2 regions of the Nocardia sp. NBC_01499 genome follow, and region 2 is predicted to be linked to the other one. Evidence: riboswitches for the same ligand, from Rfam matches in the RefSeq annotation. Region 2 holds a riboswitch; the other holds the start of a gene.
The links. Region 2 has a riboswitch for glycine ahead of gcvP (aminomethyl-transferring glycine dehydrogenase). Riboswitches for the same ligand answer to the same signal wherever they lie in the genome.

Region 1 (8,701 bases), 570 kb from region 2:
TCCTGGTGGTCAATATCGGCCAGCCGAAGATCTTCACGGTGCTGACCTCGATCGCGATCATCATGATCTACCTGGCCTACCTGATGGTGACCGGGCCGATGCTGAAGAAGCGGCTGCGGGGTCAGTGGCCGCCGAAAGAGCTTGCGGAAGGCGGCTATTTCACGATGGGCCGCTGGGGCATCGTCGTCAATATCATCGCCGTGGTGTGGGGCGTCGGTATGGCGCTGAACCTGGCCTGGCCGCGCCAATCCGTTTATGGCACACCCTGGTACAACACCTGGGGCGCGTTCGTCTACATCGGCCTCATCCTCGGTGCCGGGCTCGCCTGGTACGGGATCAAGGGCCGCAAACGAATCGGCACTCTTGCTTCTCACGCAGTGGAGGTGCGCAGCGATGTCTGACACGGTGTTCGACTATGTGATCGCGGGCGGCGGGACCGCGGGCTGTGTGCTCGCCGCGCGGCTCAGCGAGGATCCGGCGGTATCGGTGTGCCTGCTCGAGGCCGGCCCCTCCGATGTCGGCGACCGCGCCATCCTCGAACTCGCGCAGTGGATGCATCTGCTCGATTCCGGCTACGACTGGGACTATCCGGTGGAGCCGCAGGAACGCGGGAACAGCTTTCTGCGCCATGCCCGCGCGAAGGTCCTCGGCGGATGTTCCTCGCATAACTCCTGTATCGCGTTCTGGCCGCCCGCGGAGAACCTGGACGAGTGGGCCGCCCTAGGCGCGAAGGGCTGGGGCGCGGCCGACGTGCTGCCGTATGTGACCAGGCTGGAGAACAACGACGCACCCGGCGATCAGCACAGCCGCACCGGCCCGGTCCGGCTGCGCGACGTGCCGCCCGACGACCCGTGCGGCGTCGCGGTGCTCGCGGCGGCAGCGGCGGCCGGACTGCCGACGGTCCAGTTCAATCGGGGCGCCACCGTGCGCAACGGGGCTGGCTGGTTCCAGATCAACGCGGCCGAGGACGGCACGCGCATGTCGACATCGCACGCGTATCTGCACCCCGTGCTGGATTCGCGCCCGAATCTCGAGGTGCGCACCGACTGCTGGGTCAGCGAGATCCTCTTCGACGACGCGCGCGCCGCGACCGGTGTGCGGTATCTACGCCCCGACGGAATCGGCTACGACAGCGTCTCGGCGCGGCGCGGGGTCGTCGTCACCGCAGGTGCCATCGATACGCCGAAGTTGTTGATGCTCTCCGGTATCGGGCCCGCCGATCATCTGCGCGAGATCGGCATCCCGGTGCTGGTCGACTCGCCCGGCGTGGGCGCCAACCTGGACGATCACGTGGAAGGCCTGGTGTTCTGGGATGCCGCCCGGCCGATGGTCGAGACCTCGACACAGTGGTGGGAGATCGGTGTGTTCGCCACCACCGATGAGACGCTGCGCGTGCCGGACCTGATGATGCACTACGGCAGCGTGCCGTTCGACATGAACACCCTGCGCCGCGGCTACCCGACGACCGACAACGGCTTCTGCCTCACCCCCAATGTCACGCAGGGCCGCTCGCGCGGCACGATCCGGTTGCGCAGCCGCGACTTCCGGGACCGGCCGAAGGTCGACCCCCGGTACTTCACCGACCCGGACGGTCACGACGAACGCGTCATGCTCGCCGGAGTTCGGCTGGCCCGCACGATCGCGGCACAGGAGCCGCTGCGCGAGTGGGTCGCCGCCGAACTCGCCCCCGGACCGGACGCGACGACCGACGACGAGCTGCTGAGCTATATCCACGCCACCCACAACACGGTGTACCACCCGGCCGCCACCGCACGGATGGGCGCGGTCGACGATCCGATGGCGGTGCTCGACCCCGAGCTGCGGGTGAAGGGGGTGACGCGGCTGCGGGTGGTCGACGCGTCCGCGATGCCGAAATTGCCCGCGGTGAACCCGAACATTACTGTCATGGCCATGGCGGAGAAGTGCGCGGATCTCCTCAGGACCACGTGAGCCGGAGATGCCTGCGGAGGGCGAACTAACGGCGTTCCTCGGCGCGCACGCACCGTTCCAGTCGATGCCGGCCACCGATCTCGACCGGCTCGCCGCGGCCGCCTCGCTGCACGAATTCGCGGCTGGCGCGGTGATCCGCGACTACTCGGTACAGGTGCCCGACGATATCTGGATGCTGTGGACCGGTCGAGTCATCCTGCGGCGCAGCGGTTCCGACGCTGCTTCGGCGCTGGCGGACGACAGCCGCACGATCGATACCGTCGAGTCCGGCGGGATCTTCGGCTATGTGCCGCTGCTGACCGGCGGCAGCGCCGAATTCGTCGCGCTGGCAACCGAAACCAGCCTGCTGATCCAATTGCCTGGCGAGCTGGTCCGCGCGCAGTTCGCGCAACCGGACGGACTCGCGTTTCTGGCATCGTCGGCGTGGAAGACGGTGTCCGGCAACCGAACCCCGATGTCGGAGGTGCTCGGCAGTCGCCAGGCCGGTGAACTCGTCTCGGCGGCCGCGGTTTTCGTGACACCCGACACCAGCGTCCGAGACGCGGTCATCCTGATGACCGAGCGTCGCGTCTCCTCGGTGCTGATCCGGTTGCCCGACGGCGACTTCGGCATCTTCACCGATCAGGACCTGCGCACCAAGGTGGTGGCGGCCGGGCTGCCCGTCGACGTGCCGATCGCGCAGGCGATGAGCGCACCGGCCCGCCGGGTCAGCGCCGACCTGCCCGCCGAGACCGTGCTGATGGAGATGCTCGAGGCCGGGCTCCGGCACATGCCGGTGGTGTCACCGCGCGGCGAGGTGCTCGGCGTCCTCGAAGACGCGGAGCTGCTCGCGGCCTCGGCGCGGCAGAGTTTCATCCTGCGGCGCGCGATCGGCGCGGCCACGGATGCGACCCAGCTACAGCGGGCCGCCCGCGAAATCCCCAGTACCACAGTCGATCTGTTCCGCAACGGAACCAAGGCGACCGCGACGAGCGGCATTCTGTCCGTCGTCATCGACTCGGTGATCCGCAAGGCACTCGAACTCGCGCTCGCCGAATCCGACGACGCACCGAGCGTCGGGTTCGCCTGGCTGACGCTCGGCAGCATCGCTCGTCGCGAGGCGATGCCGTCCTCGGATGTGGACAGCGCGTTGTCCTGGGCCGACGAGTTGTCCACCGCCAGTGCGCGATTGCGTGCGATCGCCGAGCGCACGCACGCCATCCTCGACGCCTGCGGATTGCCCGCGGACAGCAATGGGGCGATCGCCGCGAAGCCGAAATTCGCTCGATCCCGGTCTGATTGGACGAAGGCGGCGATGCGATGGCTCGATGATCCGCTGCAGGATCGCGGGTTGGTGATGTCCTCGCTGCTCATCGACGGGCGGGTGGTGTGGGGTGACCCCGCGCTGCACGCGGTGCCCGCCGCGTTCGGCAGGATGCGCGCCGACTATCCGAATGCCTTGCGCCTGCAGTTGCTCGACGCGTTGTCGGGGCGGGTGCGGGCGCGGTCGCTGCGGGACGTGCTTTCCCGGCGCGGCGGCACCTTCGACCTGAAGAACCACGCGCTGGTGCCGATCGTCAACCTCGCGCGGTGGGGTGGGCTTGCGGCCGGGGTCACCGCCGCCTCGACACCGGTGCGGTTGGCGGCCGCCGCGTCGGCCGGTGTGATCGCCGACCGTGATGCCGCGGTGCTCACGGAGGTGTTCGTCATGCTGCAGCGGATGCGGATGGTGCATCAGGTCGAGCAGTTGTCCGCGGGCCATCGGCCCGGCGATATCGTGCTGATGTCGGAGTTGTCGCCATTGAATCGGAGTTTGCTGAACGACGCGTTGCGGGAGATCGCTGCGGTGCGGCGACGTGTCCGCGGTCTCGCGGTGCCGTCGGCCTAGAATGGCGGCGTCATGGCGAAACAGGATGGTGAGGACACGGGCCGGGCCGCTGCGGTGCAGTCGGTCGACCGCGCACTGCTCGTGCTGGAGATCATCGCCAAGCTCGGCCAGGCCGGTGTCACGGAGATCGCCGCCGAACTCGGTGTGCACAAATCTACCGTCTCCCGGCTGGTCGCCGTGCTGGAATCGCGCGGTTACGTCGAGCAGCTTTCCGAGCGCGGCAAATACCGGCTCGGCTTCTCCATTGTCCGGTTGGCCGGATCCACCAGTGCGCAGGTCGATCTCGTCGGGCAGAGCCAGGGCGCGTGCAACGCGTTGGCCGCCGAAACGGGGGAGACCACGAATATCGCTGTGCTGGACGGTAATCGGATCATCAATATCGTGGAGGCAGCGGGGACCGGTTCGATCGCGCTGCGGTCCTGGGTCGGGCAGAGCTGTCCGGCGCATGCCACGTCGAGTGGCAAGGTGCTGCTGTCCGGTCTGGAACCCGCCGCGATGCGCAAGCAGGTAGGCCCGAAGTTGGAGGCGTACACCGCGAATACCCTGACAAAGCTCGCCGACTTGGCTGCCCAGTTGGTGGCGGTCCGCGAGAACGGATGGGCAAGTGTGCGTGAGGAACTGGAGATCGGACTGAACGCCGTCGCCGCTCCCGTCCTCGACGGTAACGGGGCAATTGTTGCGGCACTGAGCGTTTCGGGGCCGTCCTATCGCCTCGGTCCCGATCGCTTCGCCCCGACGGCCGAACTGGCGATCGCGAGCGCCGCGGACATCAGTCGTCGGTTAGGCTACTTCGGCTGACGACTCCGGGTGCGGTTCGCCATTGACAACGCGCGCGGCCGCCGACAATACTGAGTCGCGTGTCGCGCAGGTGTTGCGCTATACGCAACAACTAATCAACTGAATACTGGCCGCACACGCAGCGGGAGATCTCCATCCAGGTGATGGAGAGCCGAAGGAGCAACACCTCCCGGGAATCTCTCAGGCCCAGTACCGCTGCGCATAAGGCAACTCTGAAAAGTAGTGCACCACGCACTCGCCGACGGGGCAAACGCGGCAACGCGTGAATCTCTCAGGCCATAGGACAGAGCGGGAGGAGCCACCCCCACGCGCGTACGCGTCGACGAAAGGCTCCCCATGGCTGACCCTGCCTCCGCTGTCCGCACCGAACTCGACGTCCCGCTGCGCGAATTCGACCCGGTCGTCGCCGCACTGGTCGACCAGGAGACCGACCGGCAACAGCGCGGACTGGAAATGATCGCCTCGGAGAACTACGCGCCGCTCGCGGTGATGCAGGCGCAGGGCACCGTGCTGACCAACAAGTACGCCGAGGGTTACCCCGGACGCCGCTACTACGGCGGCTGCGAGCACGTCGACGAGATCGAATCGCTGGCCATCGAGCGGCTGCGCGCGCTGTTCGGCGCCGAATACGTCAACGTGCAGCCGCACTCCGGCGCGCAGGCGAACGCGGCCGTGATGCACGCGCTACTGCGTCCCGGCGACGGCATCCTCGGACTGGCGCTCGACCACGGCGGCCACCTCACCCACGGCATGAAGGCCAACTTCTCTGGACGGCTGTATAACGTTGCGGCATACCATGTTCGGGCCGAGGATCAGCTCGTCGACATGGCGGAGGTTGAGCGGCTCGCGCACGAGCACCGGCCGAAGCTGATCGTCGCGGGCTGGTCGGCCTATCCGCGCCACCTCGACTTCGCCGAATTCCGGCGCATCGCCGACGAGGTCGGCGCGTACCTGATGGTCGATATGGCGCACTTCGCCGGTCTCGTCGCCGCCGGGCTGCATCCGTCGCCCGTACCGCACGCGCACGTCGTCACCTCGACCACGCACAAGACGCTTGGCGGGCCGCGTGGTGGATTCATCCTCGCCACAGCGGATTTGGGCAAGAAGCTGGATTCCGCGGTCTTCCCCGGGCAGCAGGGCGGACCGCTCGAGCATGTGATCGCCGCCAAGGCGGTCGCGTTCAAGATGGCGGCCGAACCGGCGTTCCGCGATCGGCAGGAGCGGACCCTCGCCGGTGCGCGCTTGCTCGCCGACCGGCTGCTGGCCGAGGACTGCCGGGCCGCTGGCATCGGCGTGGTCAGCGGCGGCACCGATGTACACCTGGTGCTCGTCGACCTGCGCGATGCGGAGCTGGACGGCAAACAAGCCGAGGATCTGTTGCAGACAGTGGGAATTACGGTGAACCGCAACGCCATTCCGTTCGACCCGCGCCCGCCGATGATCAGCTCCGGGCTGCGGATCGGCACGCCCGCGCTGGCCGCGCGCGGCTTCGACGACGCGGCATTCACCGAGGTCGCCGACATCATCGCGACGGCATTGTGCGGCGGCGCGCCCGTCGCGGCACTGACCGCGCGAGTGGACGCCTTGGCACAGCGATTCCCGCTGTACCTCGGGATGCGGAACCCCGCGTGACGATCAGCGTTTTCGACCTGTTCCGGGTCGGTATCGGGCCGTCGAGTTCGCACACCGTCGGTCCGATGCGTGCCGCGGCCGCGTTCGTCGAGCGGCTGAAGGACGCCGATGTGCTGCACGAGACGAGCGCGGTCCGGGTCCAGCTGTACGGATCGCTCGGTGCGACCGGGCGCGGCCACGGCAGCGTCGAGGCGATCGTCGCCGGGTTGTCCGGTGCGCAGCCGGAGAGTATCGATCCGGACACGATGAGCGCGACGGTGGCCACGGCACGCGCCACCGGTCGGCTGTACCTCGGCGGTGTGCAGTCGATCGTGTTCGCTGTCGACAGCGACGTGGAGCTGCTCGGGTTGACACGGTTGGCGTTCCACACCAACGGGATGCTGTTCAGCGCGTACGGCGATGGCGGGCGAGTGCTCCTCGAACGCCAATACTTCTCGGTGGGTGGCGGTTTCATTCTCGACGAGGACGAGATCGACGGGCGGGCTGTCGATGCGCCGGTTGCCGTCGCGCACCCGTTCCGCTCGGCGGATGAACTGCTTACGATCACCGCCGCCACCGGGAAGTCCATCAGTGCCGTGGTGCTCGCCAACGAATTGTCTTGGCGCAGTGCGGATCAGGTGCGGGCGGACCTGCTCGATATCTGGGCTGTCATGCGGGGCTGCGTCGAACGCGGGATGTCGACGGGTGGGGTGCTGCCGGGGTCCCTTCGGGTACGGCGGCGAGCGGCGAGCCTGGTCGAGCGACTGAACGCCGAGGCGGAGGAAAACGATCCGCTGCGTGCGATGGAGTGGGTCACGCTCTACGCGATGGCGGTCAACGAGGAGAACGCCGCGGGTGGCCGCGTCGTCACCGCACCGACCAATGGCGCCGCGGGCATCATTCCCGCTGTGCTGCACTACATTCAGCGATTCATCACCGCCGACGAGGACAGCGTCGTCGAATTCCTGCTGACCGCGGCGGCCATCGGCCAACTGATGAAAGAGAACGCCTCCATCTCCGGCGCCGAGGTCGGCTGCCAGGGCGAGGTCGGCTCCGCCTGCGCCATGGCCGCCGCCGGACTGGCCGCCGTACTCGGCGGCACGCCAGCGCAGATCGAGAACGCCGCGGAAATCGGCATGGAACACAACCTCGGCCTCACCTGCGACCCCATCGGCGGCCTCGTCCAGATCCCGTGCATCGAACGCAACGGCATCGCCGCCGTCAAGGCAATCACCGCCGCCCGCATGGCAATTCGCGGCGACGGCATCCACCACGTCTCGCTGGACCAGGTCATCCAAACCATGCGCGCCACCGGCGCCGACATGCTCGACAAGTACAAGGAAACCTCCCGAGGCGGCCTAGCCGTAGCAGTCGTCGAATGCTGACAGTCGCACCCTGACTCGGGATCCGCACTCGCTCTAGGGCCCCTAGAGCGAGTGCGGATCCCGAGTCTCGGTGCGGATCTTGGGCTAGTCGGCGATGGTGGGGGGATTCAGGGCTGGGTATCGGGCACGATGACGACTTTGCCGGTGACGGTGCCGGATTCGGCGAGTTCGAGGGCCTGTGCGGCTTGGCTCAGCGGGATTCGGGCGGCTACCTGGGCGCGCAGGGTGCCGTCGGCGAGCAAATCGAGGACCTTGCCGAGGTCTTCATTGAGGTGGTTGCGGAATCGGGTGAGGTTGCGCTTGCCCGCCCAGATGTTGTAGAAGTGCGCATTTCGCTTGTTGGGCAGCGTGTTCCACAGCATCAGCTGGGCGAACAGCTTCAACACTGGCAGTCGCGAGTTGCCCTCATCGTTCTTGGTCGAGGCGGTCCCGTAGGCAACCAGCGTGCCGTGCGGCGCGAGCAGCTCGAACGAATCGACGATGCCGGGCCCGCCGACGTGATCGAACACCGCGTCGACGCCCTCCGGTGCCAGCGCCCGAACCTGTTGGGCCACATCGCCGCGATAGTCCACCGGGGTGGCGCCGAGCGCCTCGACGACCGCCGCGTTGCGTGCCGAGGCGCTGCCGATCACCCGGATACCGGCGGCCCGCGCAAGCTGGACCAGGGTCGAGCCGACGCCACCGTTGGCGCCGTGCACGAGAATGGTCTGGCCCCGCTTGACCTTTGCCATCCGGTGCAGCATCTGCCACGCCGTGATCCCGTTCACCACAAAGGTTTCCGCCTCGGCGGGGTCGAGCGCCGACGGCACCGGGATAAGGTCCGCGGCGTCGAGAATGATGTGGCTGCTCCAGCCGCCGGTCTTGGTCAGCGCGGCGACGCGGCGGCCGATCAGCGCCTCGTCGACGCCCGAGCCGGTCGCGGTGACCGTCCCGACCAGGTCGTAGCCGGGCACGAAGGGGAACGGCGGCTGGTCGTAGTACTTCCCGCGCCGCATCTGCTGCTCGGCGAACGAGACGCCGGATGCTTCGACACGGACCATGGCCTGGCCCGGACCCGGGGCGGGCAGCGGCCGCCGGGTCACCTGCAGGC
Region 2 (8,701 bases):
CCACGTGCACGGGTTCAGCGAACACGAGGGACACCTGCGGTTCACCGACGTCCGCGTGCCCGCCGACCACCTGCTCGGCGCCGAAGGCCAGGGCTTCATCGTCGCGCAGACCCGGCTCGGCGGCGGCCGCGTGCACCACGCGATGCGCACAGTCGCGTTGGTGCGCAAGGCCTTCGACATGATGGCCGAACGCGCCGTCTCCCGCCCGATGCGCAAGGGCCCACTGGCGGGTCTGCAGATGACCCAGGAACGCATCGCGGACAGCTGGATCGAGATGGAACAGTTCCGCCTGCTTGTCCTGCGCACCGCATGGCGCATCGACAAGGAACAGGACTACCTCAAGGTGCGCAAGGACATCGCCGCCATCAAGGTAGCCATGCCCAAGGTCATGCACGACATCGCCCAGCGCGCCCTGCACCTGCACGGCGCCATCGGCGTCAGCACCGACCTGCCTTTCGTCGACATGATGAACTACGCCGAGGTGATGGCGATCGCCGACGGCCCCACCGAGGTCCACAAGATCACCCTCGCCAAGGAAGTCCTCAAGGACTACGAACCGGGCGACCCGGTATACCCGAGCGGATACCGCCCGGCCCTGCGCGAAAAGGCGCGCGAGCTCGTCGCCCAACGCCTCGAACACATCGTCGGCAACCTGTAAAGCACGAACAACCGGACCTCGACGTGTACGTCGAGGTCCGGTGCCGTTAGCGCATTGGCAATATCGAAGGACCCTTCGGCGCAGCCGAAATAAATGACCCGACAGCGGCAGGTCCGTTATGTCACCATGGGATTCTACGACGATCACCGGGTAGAGGTGATCAACGAGCATGCGGAAAGGAGGAGGTGGCAAATGATTCCGAAGGACCCGATCCGGGCGAACATGGATGCGACACAACGATTGTCGACCGCGAAACCCGCATTCGGCCGACAGCTGTGCGGCGGACGCGAAGACGGCCACCTCCTGGCCGGTCACTGACCCGCCCCACCTCCTCGCTCGACTCCTCCCGAAACATGGTGATTCCCATGCCCTTCCGTCATGCCGCCACCCCCGCGGCACTCACCGCCGACAACTGGATACACACCGCAGTGCTGGTGCTCAACGCCTCCTACGAGGCGCTCACCGAGATCAGCGCCTACCGCGCCGTCGTGCTGCTGGTGGCCGGCGCCGCGGAGTCGATCGCTGACCGGGCGCCGCACTTCCAGATCCGATCCCAACACCACGAGCTACTGCTACCGGAGACCATCCGCCTGCTGCGCTACGTCTACATCGAGCACACCGCGCTGGTGCACGACGAGAGCCGGGCCACCCTGGCCGCAGTACTGCGCCGGGACAACCACCGCTGCGGCTACTGCGCCGCCTGGGCCCGCACCGTCGACCACATCCGGCCACGCAGCCGGGGCGGCCCGAACACCTGGAGCAACCTCGTCGCCTGCTGCGGCCCCTGCAATACGACCAAAGCCGACCGCACCCCGGAAGAAGCCGGTATGCGGCTGCTGTGGCAACCCAAAGCACCCAACCACCAGGTCAAGCAACAGCGGCGGATCTGGAAGCAGCTCGCCACCACCTGAAACAGCCGAGAAAGGAGAGGATCGTGATGACCGTTCACACTGAGACCACCGCGGTCGTGCAGCTGACCCTGGCGGAGCTGCTCCCGCTCTCGGACTCCCGAGAGTGGCATCGGGCCGCCTGCCGCGGTGACCCGCACCACGAGGCATGGTTCCCGTACCCGTCGCAGGACTTCGACTACGCGCGCGGTATCTGCGCGGGCTGCCCCATCCGTGCGGCCTGCGGCGAATTCGCCGCCCGCACCGGCCAGTCCGGGGTCTGGGGCGGCCACGAGTTCGACCGAGGACAGCTCGTCCGCCCATGAACGCCGCCGCCGTGTCCCGCCAGACACGGCGGCGGGCAGTTCAGCGCGGCTCGCCGCCGCACGCAAGACTCGCCGAGCCCGCAAACCGCAGGTGAACATAGACTGTGCACCGTGGGCACTCATCGCAGCGGAATCCGATCTCGGGGCGTCAGCAAAGGTCCGGTTATCGCAGTAGTGGCCATCTTGCTGCTCGTCGCGGGGGTCGTCGCGTGGTTTCAGCTACGCGACAGGGCAGCTACCGAGGACAGCGCGGCCGCGGCGGAGTGCGTTTCCGGTCCCGCGACGCTGTACGTGACCGCGGATCCGGACATCGCCACGCAGGTCAGAGGCATCGCGGACCGATACAACGCGACCAAACCCAAGGTGCGTGACCACTGCGCACAGGTGGTGGTGACCGCGCAACCGTCCGCGGCGATCGTCACGGCATTCACCAGCGGCAAGCCATGGGACCAGAACCTCGGCCCGCAGCCGGTGCTGTGGATCCCCGATTCGACGCGCTCGATCGAGTCCATGCGGGTGCCCGGGATGATCGAGGGCACGCCGGCGCCGATCGCGGTGAGCCCGATAGTTCTCGCGGTGCCTGACCAATTGCGTGGCGCGCTAGAACAAGCCAAGACCACCTGGGCGGATCTTCCACGCCTGCAACAGGGTTCGCTCAACGATGTCGGCCTGCCCGGCTGGGGTGGCCTGCGCATGGCACTGCCGCCCGGCGACTCCTCCCTGGCCGCCGCCGTAGCGGTGGGGTCCGCCGTATCCGGCGCCGAACCGCTCAGCGAGCAAGCCGCGCAGTCCGGACAGGCGGTCTCCGCCATCTCCGGACTCGCCGCCACCGCACCGGACGCGACGGACACCGCGGCCGCGTTCGGCATCATCACCGGCGCGCCGCAATCGGCCACCGTACACGCGGTCGCCACTACCGAACAGCAAGCGAAAACCCAAGCGGGACTTACCGTCTTCCATCCGGCCGGTGCCACGCCGATGGCCGACCACCCGGCCGCGCTGATGTCGGGACCGTGGGTCGACAAGACCCAGAACCTCATCGGCGGACTCTTCGCGGACTACCTGCGCGCACCCGAACAGGCACAGGCATTCACCGCCGCGGGCTTCACCACCGCGCCCGCCACCACCCCGGTACCGCCGAGGGCAGCGCTCGACAAAGTCCGTGCCACCATGGCCAATCCGGTGCTCGGCGTGCAATCCACTGTGCTGGTGGACGTCTCGGCGTCCATGTCGACCACCGACGGCTCGACGACCCGCCTCGCGAATGTCCTTGCCGCACTGAACTCCACGTTGACCGTGATGCCGCCGGACTTCGGCCTCGGCCTCTGGACCTACGGCAAGAACCTCGACGGCACAACGCCTTACAAGGTGCAGGCCGCGACCGCCAAACTCACCGACGATCAGCGCACCAAGCTCAGCAACGCACTGGACGCGGTCAAGGCCAGCGATGTGCGCTCCGATCAGGCGTACCCGACCCTGATCGCCGGTTACAAGAGCGCGATCAACGGCTACACCGCGGGCCGCACGAATTCGGTGCTGCTCATTACCGATGGGCCCGACGACGATTCGACCGTCACCGGCGCCAAACTGGCCAGCGACATGGCCGCCGCGATGGACAAGGCGCACCCGGTCCGCGTCGACATCATCGTGATCGGCGGGCAGGGCACGCAGACCCTCAAGAGCATCTCCGACCAGACCGGCGGCACCTACACCCGCCTCGCCACCTCCGACGACATCAGCTTCGGCTCCGCCGTCGTCCAGTCGCTCACCGCGCCGTAAAGCCGCGCGCCTCTTGATGTCCCGCACCGAGTTTCGCATGCGATTCCAGGTGCGGGACATCAGAAAGCGTGCGGCGACTCGCAACGCGCAAACGCCCTCCGGCTGATGTCAGCGGAGGGCGTCTGCGGTAGATGCCGTCAGTCGGCGTACGCCTCCAGCGGCGGGCAGGAGCAGACCAGGTTGCGGTCGCCGTACGCGCCGTCGATACGACGGACGGGCGGCCACACCTTGGCCCGCGCGTGGCCGAGACCCCGTGGGTAAACGGCGGTTTCGCGGCTGTACGGGTGCTCCCACTCACCGACCAGGCTCGCCGCCGTGTGCGGCGCGCCGCGCAGCGGATTGTCGGTGACCGGCCAGACACCGGCCGCGACCTGATCGATCTCCTTGCGGATAGCGATCATCGCCTCGATGAAATCGTCGAGCTCGGCCAGGTTTTCGCTCTCGGTCGGCTCCACCATCAGCGTGCCTGCGACCGGGAAGCTCATGGTCGGCGCGTGGAAACCGTAGTCCGCCAACCGCTTCGCGACATCGTCGACGGTCACGCCGGTCTGCTTGGTGATCTCGCGCAGGTCGAGGATGCACTCGTGCGCGACCATGCCGTGCTCACCGGTGTAGAGCACCGGGAAGTACTCGTCGAGCTTGCGCGCGATGTAGTTGGCCGACGCGATGGCCGTCAGCGTGGCGCTGCGCAGGCCGTCCGCGCCCATCATCCGGATGTAGGCCCAGGTGATCGGCAGGATCGAGGCGGAACCGTAGTTGGCCGCCGACACCGCGTGCGAGTCGGTCACCAACGGGTCGCCGGGCAGGTAGGGCGCCAGGTGCGAACGGACCGCGACCGGACCGACACCGGGGCCACCGCCGCCGTGCGGGATGCAGAACGTCTTGTGCAGGTTCAGGTGGCTGACGTCGCCGCCGAACCGGCCCGGACGGGCAAGCCCGACAAGGGCATTCAGGTTCGCGCCGTCGACGTACACCTGACCGCCCGCGTCGTGCACCAGCGCGCACAGCTCCGAAACCTCGTGCTCATACACGCCGTGCGTGGACGGGTAGGTGATCATGATGCAGGCCAGCCGGTCGGCGTGGTCGGCGATCTTGGCGCGCAGGTCGTCCAGGTCGACATCGCCGTTCTCGCGGCATTTGACCACCTCGACGCGCAGCCCGGCCATCGCCGCCGAGGCCGCGTTGGTGCCGTGCGCGCTGGACGGGATCAGGCAGGTATCCCGGTGCGTGTCACCACGATCCAGGTGGTAGCGCCGGATCGCAAGCAGCCCGGCGTACTCGCCCTGGCTACCCGCGTTGGGCTGCAGGCTCACCGAGTCATAACCGGTGATGTCGCACAGCCACTGCTCCAGATCGTGGATCACCTGCAGCAGGCCGGGGGCGTCCTCGACCGGCGCGTACGGGTGCACGCGGGCGAAGCCAGGCCAGGTGATGGCCTCCATCTCGGCGGTCGCGTTGAGCTTCATGGTGCAGGAACCGAGCGGAATCATGCTGCGGTCCAAGGCGATGTCCTTGTCGGACAGCGACCGCAGGTAGCGCAGCATGGCGGTTTCGGTGTGGTACTTGGTGAACGCCGGGTGGTCGAGGAACTCCGAGGTACGGTTCTCGATCGCGACGGCCGGAGCCGGTTCGGTCGGCTCGGCAGACAGTGTGGTGCCGAAGGATTCGAGCACCGCCGCGACGTGCGACTCGGTCGTCGCCTCGTCGCAGGCGATGCCGACATGATCGGCGTCGACCAGGCGCAGGTTGATCCCGCGCGACTTCGCCTTCGCCACAACGGCTTCCGCACCACCGGGCACGTGCGCAAGCACGGTGTCGAAGAACGTGTCGTGCACGACCGCGCCGTCCAGCCCGGCGGCGATGGTGGCGGCGTGCCGGTGCACGCGGCGGGCGATATCACGCAGGCCGTCGGCACCGTGGTAGCTCGCGTACATCGCCGCGACGATCGCGAGCAGCACCTGCGCGGTACAGATGTTGGAGGTGGCCTTCTCCCGGCGGATGTGCTGCTCACGCGTCTGCAGCGCCAGCCGGTAGGCGACGTCACCGTCCGCGTCCACCGAGACGCCGACCAGCCTGCCCGGCAGCTGCCTGGCATACGCGGTGCGCACTGCCAGATACCCCGCGTGCGGGCCGCCGAACCCGAGCGGCACACCGAAGCGCTGGGTGGTGCCGAAGCAGACATCAGCGCCCTGGTCGCCCGGCGAGGCGATCAACGTCATCGCCAGCAGATCCGCGCCGACCGCGACCAACGCGCCGCGCTCGTGCGCCGCGCCGATCAGCGATGTCCAGTCCACTACCCGTCCGGACGCGCCGGGCGCCTGCACGAGCACACCGAAGAATTCACCTTCGGGCAGCTCACCCGACGACAGATCCGCCGAAACGAGCTCGATACCGAGCGGCTGCGCGCGAGTGGTCAGCACGGTCTTGGTCTGCGGGAACAGGTCGGTATCGATGACAAGGCGCGAAGACTTGGACCGGCTGGCCCGCTGCAGCAGCGTCATCGCCTCGGCGGCCGCGGTGGCCTCGTCGAGCATGGACGCGTTGGCCACGTCCATGCCGGTCAGCTCCGACACCATGGTCTGGAAGTTGAGCAGCGCCTCGAGCCGTCCCTGGCTGATCTCCGGCTGGTACGGCGTGTAGGCGGTGTACCAGGCCGGGTTCTCGAGCAGGTTGCGCACCAGCACCGGCGGGGTCAGCGTGTCGTAGTAGCCGAGCCCGATCATCGAGGTGGCCACCGTGTTGGAGTTGGCAAGCCCGGCGAGTTCGGCCAGCACCTCGTGTTCGGTTGCGGCAGGCGGCAATCCGGCCAGGCCGGATCCGTCCAGGATGCTCGCGGGCAGGGCCTTCGTGGCGAGCTCGTCGAGCGAGTCGACGCCGACGACGTCCAGGATCCGGGCGAGTTCGCCACGGTCGGGTCCGATATGGCGATCGGCGAATGAGCGAGTCACGGAAGCTCCCATTGGGTCGGGCGGGTCGACGGGGGGTCGACGGGTACCAGCCCTCCCCCTCTGTCGTGTTGCCTGAGAGATTCGGACGCGCGACCGCGATGAAGGTCGAGCCCCTTTCCCCATGGGCGGGCGGCCCGAAGCCACCGCTTTCCAGAGGCGCCCAAGCCCGCACGGTCCCTGATGCCTGAGAGATTGACGGGGAGGTGCTGCTCCTTCGGCGCCCGGACTCTATAGAACCCGGGACTCTCCCGCACGGCGTTGGCGCGCTACCAGTTTAAGCCGACGACACGCCAGAACGTGGCACCGGTCCCTTCCTTGCGGTGTCGCGCTCGTCACGCAAGCTCCGCGGGCTTGTGGCCATACAACATAGATCGATGCGCATATCTACTTAACGCAATGTTTTAGAACCGCTCCACACGAAGTGGTCCATTCAGGAAAATGAAGTGCCACGCAGCACAACACCCCGCTACCCTCTGTTTATCGGGGAGGCGGGGTGTTGTGTCAGCTGTCTACTTTTAACCAGTCTTGCGGCTCATCCGAGCCTTGCGCCGGTAGGAAAGCTCGTCCTCCGGCCGTTCCGTCACCGCGGACGCGCGCTCCGCGGGGAAGTTGGCGATCGCGCCGGTGAGCTCGTGCATGGCACCGCTGATGGCGATACCGAAAACGCCCTGCCCGCCCTGCAGTAAATCGACTACCTCCTCGGCCGAGGTGCACTCGTACACCGAGGTACCGTCGGAGAACAGGGTGATCCCCGCGAGGTCCTGCACTCCCCTGCTGCGTAGGTGATCGACCGCGATCCGAATGTTCTGTAGCGAGATGCCCGCGTCGAGCAGCCGCTTCACGATCTTGAGGACGAGGATGTCCTTGAACGAGTACAGCCGCTGACTCCCCGAGCCCGCGGCGCTGCGGATGGAGGGCACGACCAACCCGGTGCGCGCCCAGTAGTCGAGCTGCCGGTAGGTGATCCCGGCCACCTGGCATGCGCTTGGCACTCGGTAGCCGACCAGATCGTCGGGAACCGAGTCGTCCGGGAACAGGCCTGGCTGTACCACATCCTGCGATTGCTCTGCCACTGACCACTCCCTTGCTTCGCCGACGGCTAGCCTCATCGATGACCCGGCTCCGTTTCGACCACTGCGGTGCTGACGACCTGGCCAAAACGGACGTGGCCCAACTATCGAGATTACTCCCCCTGATTGTCCAGGGAGCACCATCGTCAGGCCAAACGCGACGCGCGGTTAAACTCTCAAGCTCTGGTTAAGGGCTGATCCCCCGGTCATCCCGCGAAAACGCCGGATTGCCGGAAAGATCCTGTTCAGCTATCCGTGGCCTTGAAATCGTCGGGCGAGACCGACTCCAGGAACTCCTTGAACTTCTCCACCTCGTCCTCGCGCTCGTCCGGCATGACGAGCCCGGCTTCCTCGAGCACCGGCTCCTCCGCGTAGATCGGGCAACCGACCCGCAAGGCGATCGCTACCGAATCGGACGGGCGCGCCGAGATGTGCAGATCGTTCTCGAACACCAGGTCGGCGTAGAAGGTGCCCTCCTGTAGATCAACGATGCGCACTTCCTTGAGGGTGTGCCCGAGCTCGGTGATCAGGATCTTGATCAGATCGTGGGTCAACGGACGGATCGGCGTCACCCCCTCCTGCTCCAGCACGATCGCCGTTGCCTCGGCCTGCCCGATCCAAATGGGTAGGTACCGGTCCCCCGAAACCTCACGGAGCAACAGCACGGGCTGATTCTGTGGCTGTTCGACACGAATGCCGATCACACGCATTTCACTCATGCCTCCACCTCGCTAACGCTCAGTTCCGGCATGCGCGATGCACGCTGTGACATGATTCGTTCGCTTCGCTCACTCACCGCACTGCCTCCCATAATCCTCCGGCCACCCGGCACGACCACCGCCCAGCTCGCCGTACCAACGAGTCTAGGCGAACCCACGCGGGTGCAGCGATCGGTGTGCACAGCCGAAATCGGCGTGTTGGATGACTGAAACATGACACGGATTCCGCATCAGCGGTTTGTGCGGGATGTTCAGCCGCCCAGCGACGTCCGCACCGACGACTTCACCAGACAGGCGTGCAACGTCAGCGACAG

Region 1: another riboswitch for glycine. It lies ahead of glyA (serine hydroxymethyltransferase); the one in region 2 lies ahead of gcvP (aminomethyl-transferring glycine dehydrogenase).

Annotation. Positions count from the first base shown of each region.
Region 1 covers NZ_CP109426.1:674,673-683,373, reverse strand. Annotated here, with positions in the region: gene OG203_RS03150 (APC family permease) at 1-401, shown strand, start outside; gene OG203_RS03145 (GMC family oxidoreductase) at 394-1,950, shown strand; gene OG203_RS03140 (putative nucleotidyltransferase substrate binding domain-containing protein) at 1,958-3,817, shown strand; gene OG203_RS03135 (IclR family transcriptional regulator) at 3,830-4,615, shown strand; glycine riboswitch at 4,818-4,912, shown strand; gene glyA (serine hydroxymethyltransferase) at 4,952-6,247, shown strand; gene OG203_RS03125 (L-serine ammonia-lyase) at 6,244-7,611, shown strand; gene OG203_RS03120 (medium chain dehydrogenase/reductase family protein) at 7,719-8,701, opposite strand, start outside.
Region 2 covers NZ_CP109426.1:106,004-114,704, reverse strand. Annotated here, with positions in the region: gene OG203_RS00435 (acyl-CoA dehydrogenase family protein) at 1-658, shown strand, start outside; gene OG203_RS00430 (hypothetical protein) at 752-976, shown strand; gene OG203_RS00425 (HNH endonuclease) at 1,024-1,569, shown strand; gene OG203_RS00420 (WhiB family transcriptional regulator) at 1,596-1,871, shown strand; gene OG203_RS00415 (VWA domain-containing protein) at 1,983-3,650, shown strand; gene gcvP (aminomethyl-transferring glycine dehydrogenase) at 3,788-6,610, opposite strand; glycine riboswitch at 6,760-6,859, opposite strand; gene OG203_RS00405 (MerR family transcriptional regulator) at 7,114-7,707, opposite strand; gene OG203_RS00400 (bifunctional nuclease family protein) at 7,914-8,387, opposite strand; gene OG203_RS00395 (MerR family transcriptional regulator) at 8,639-8,701, opposite strand, start outside.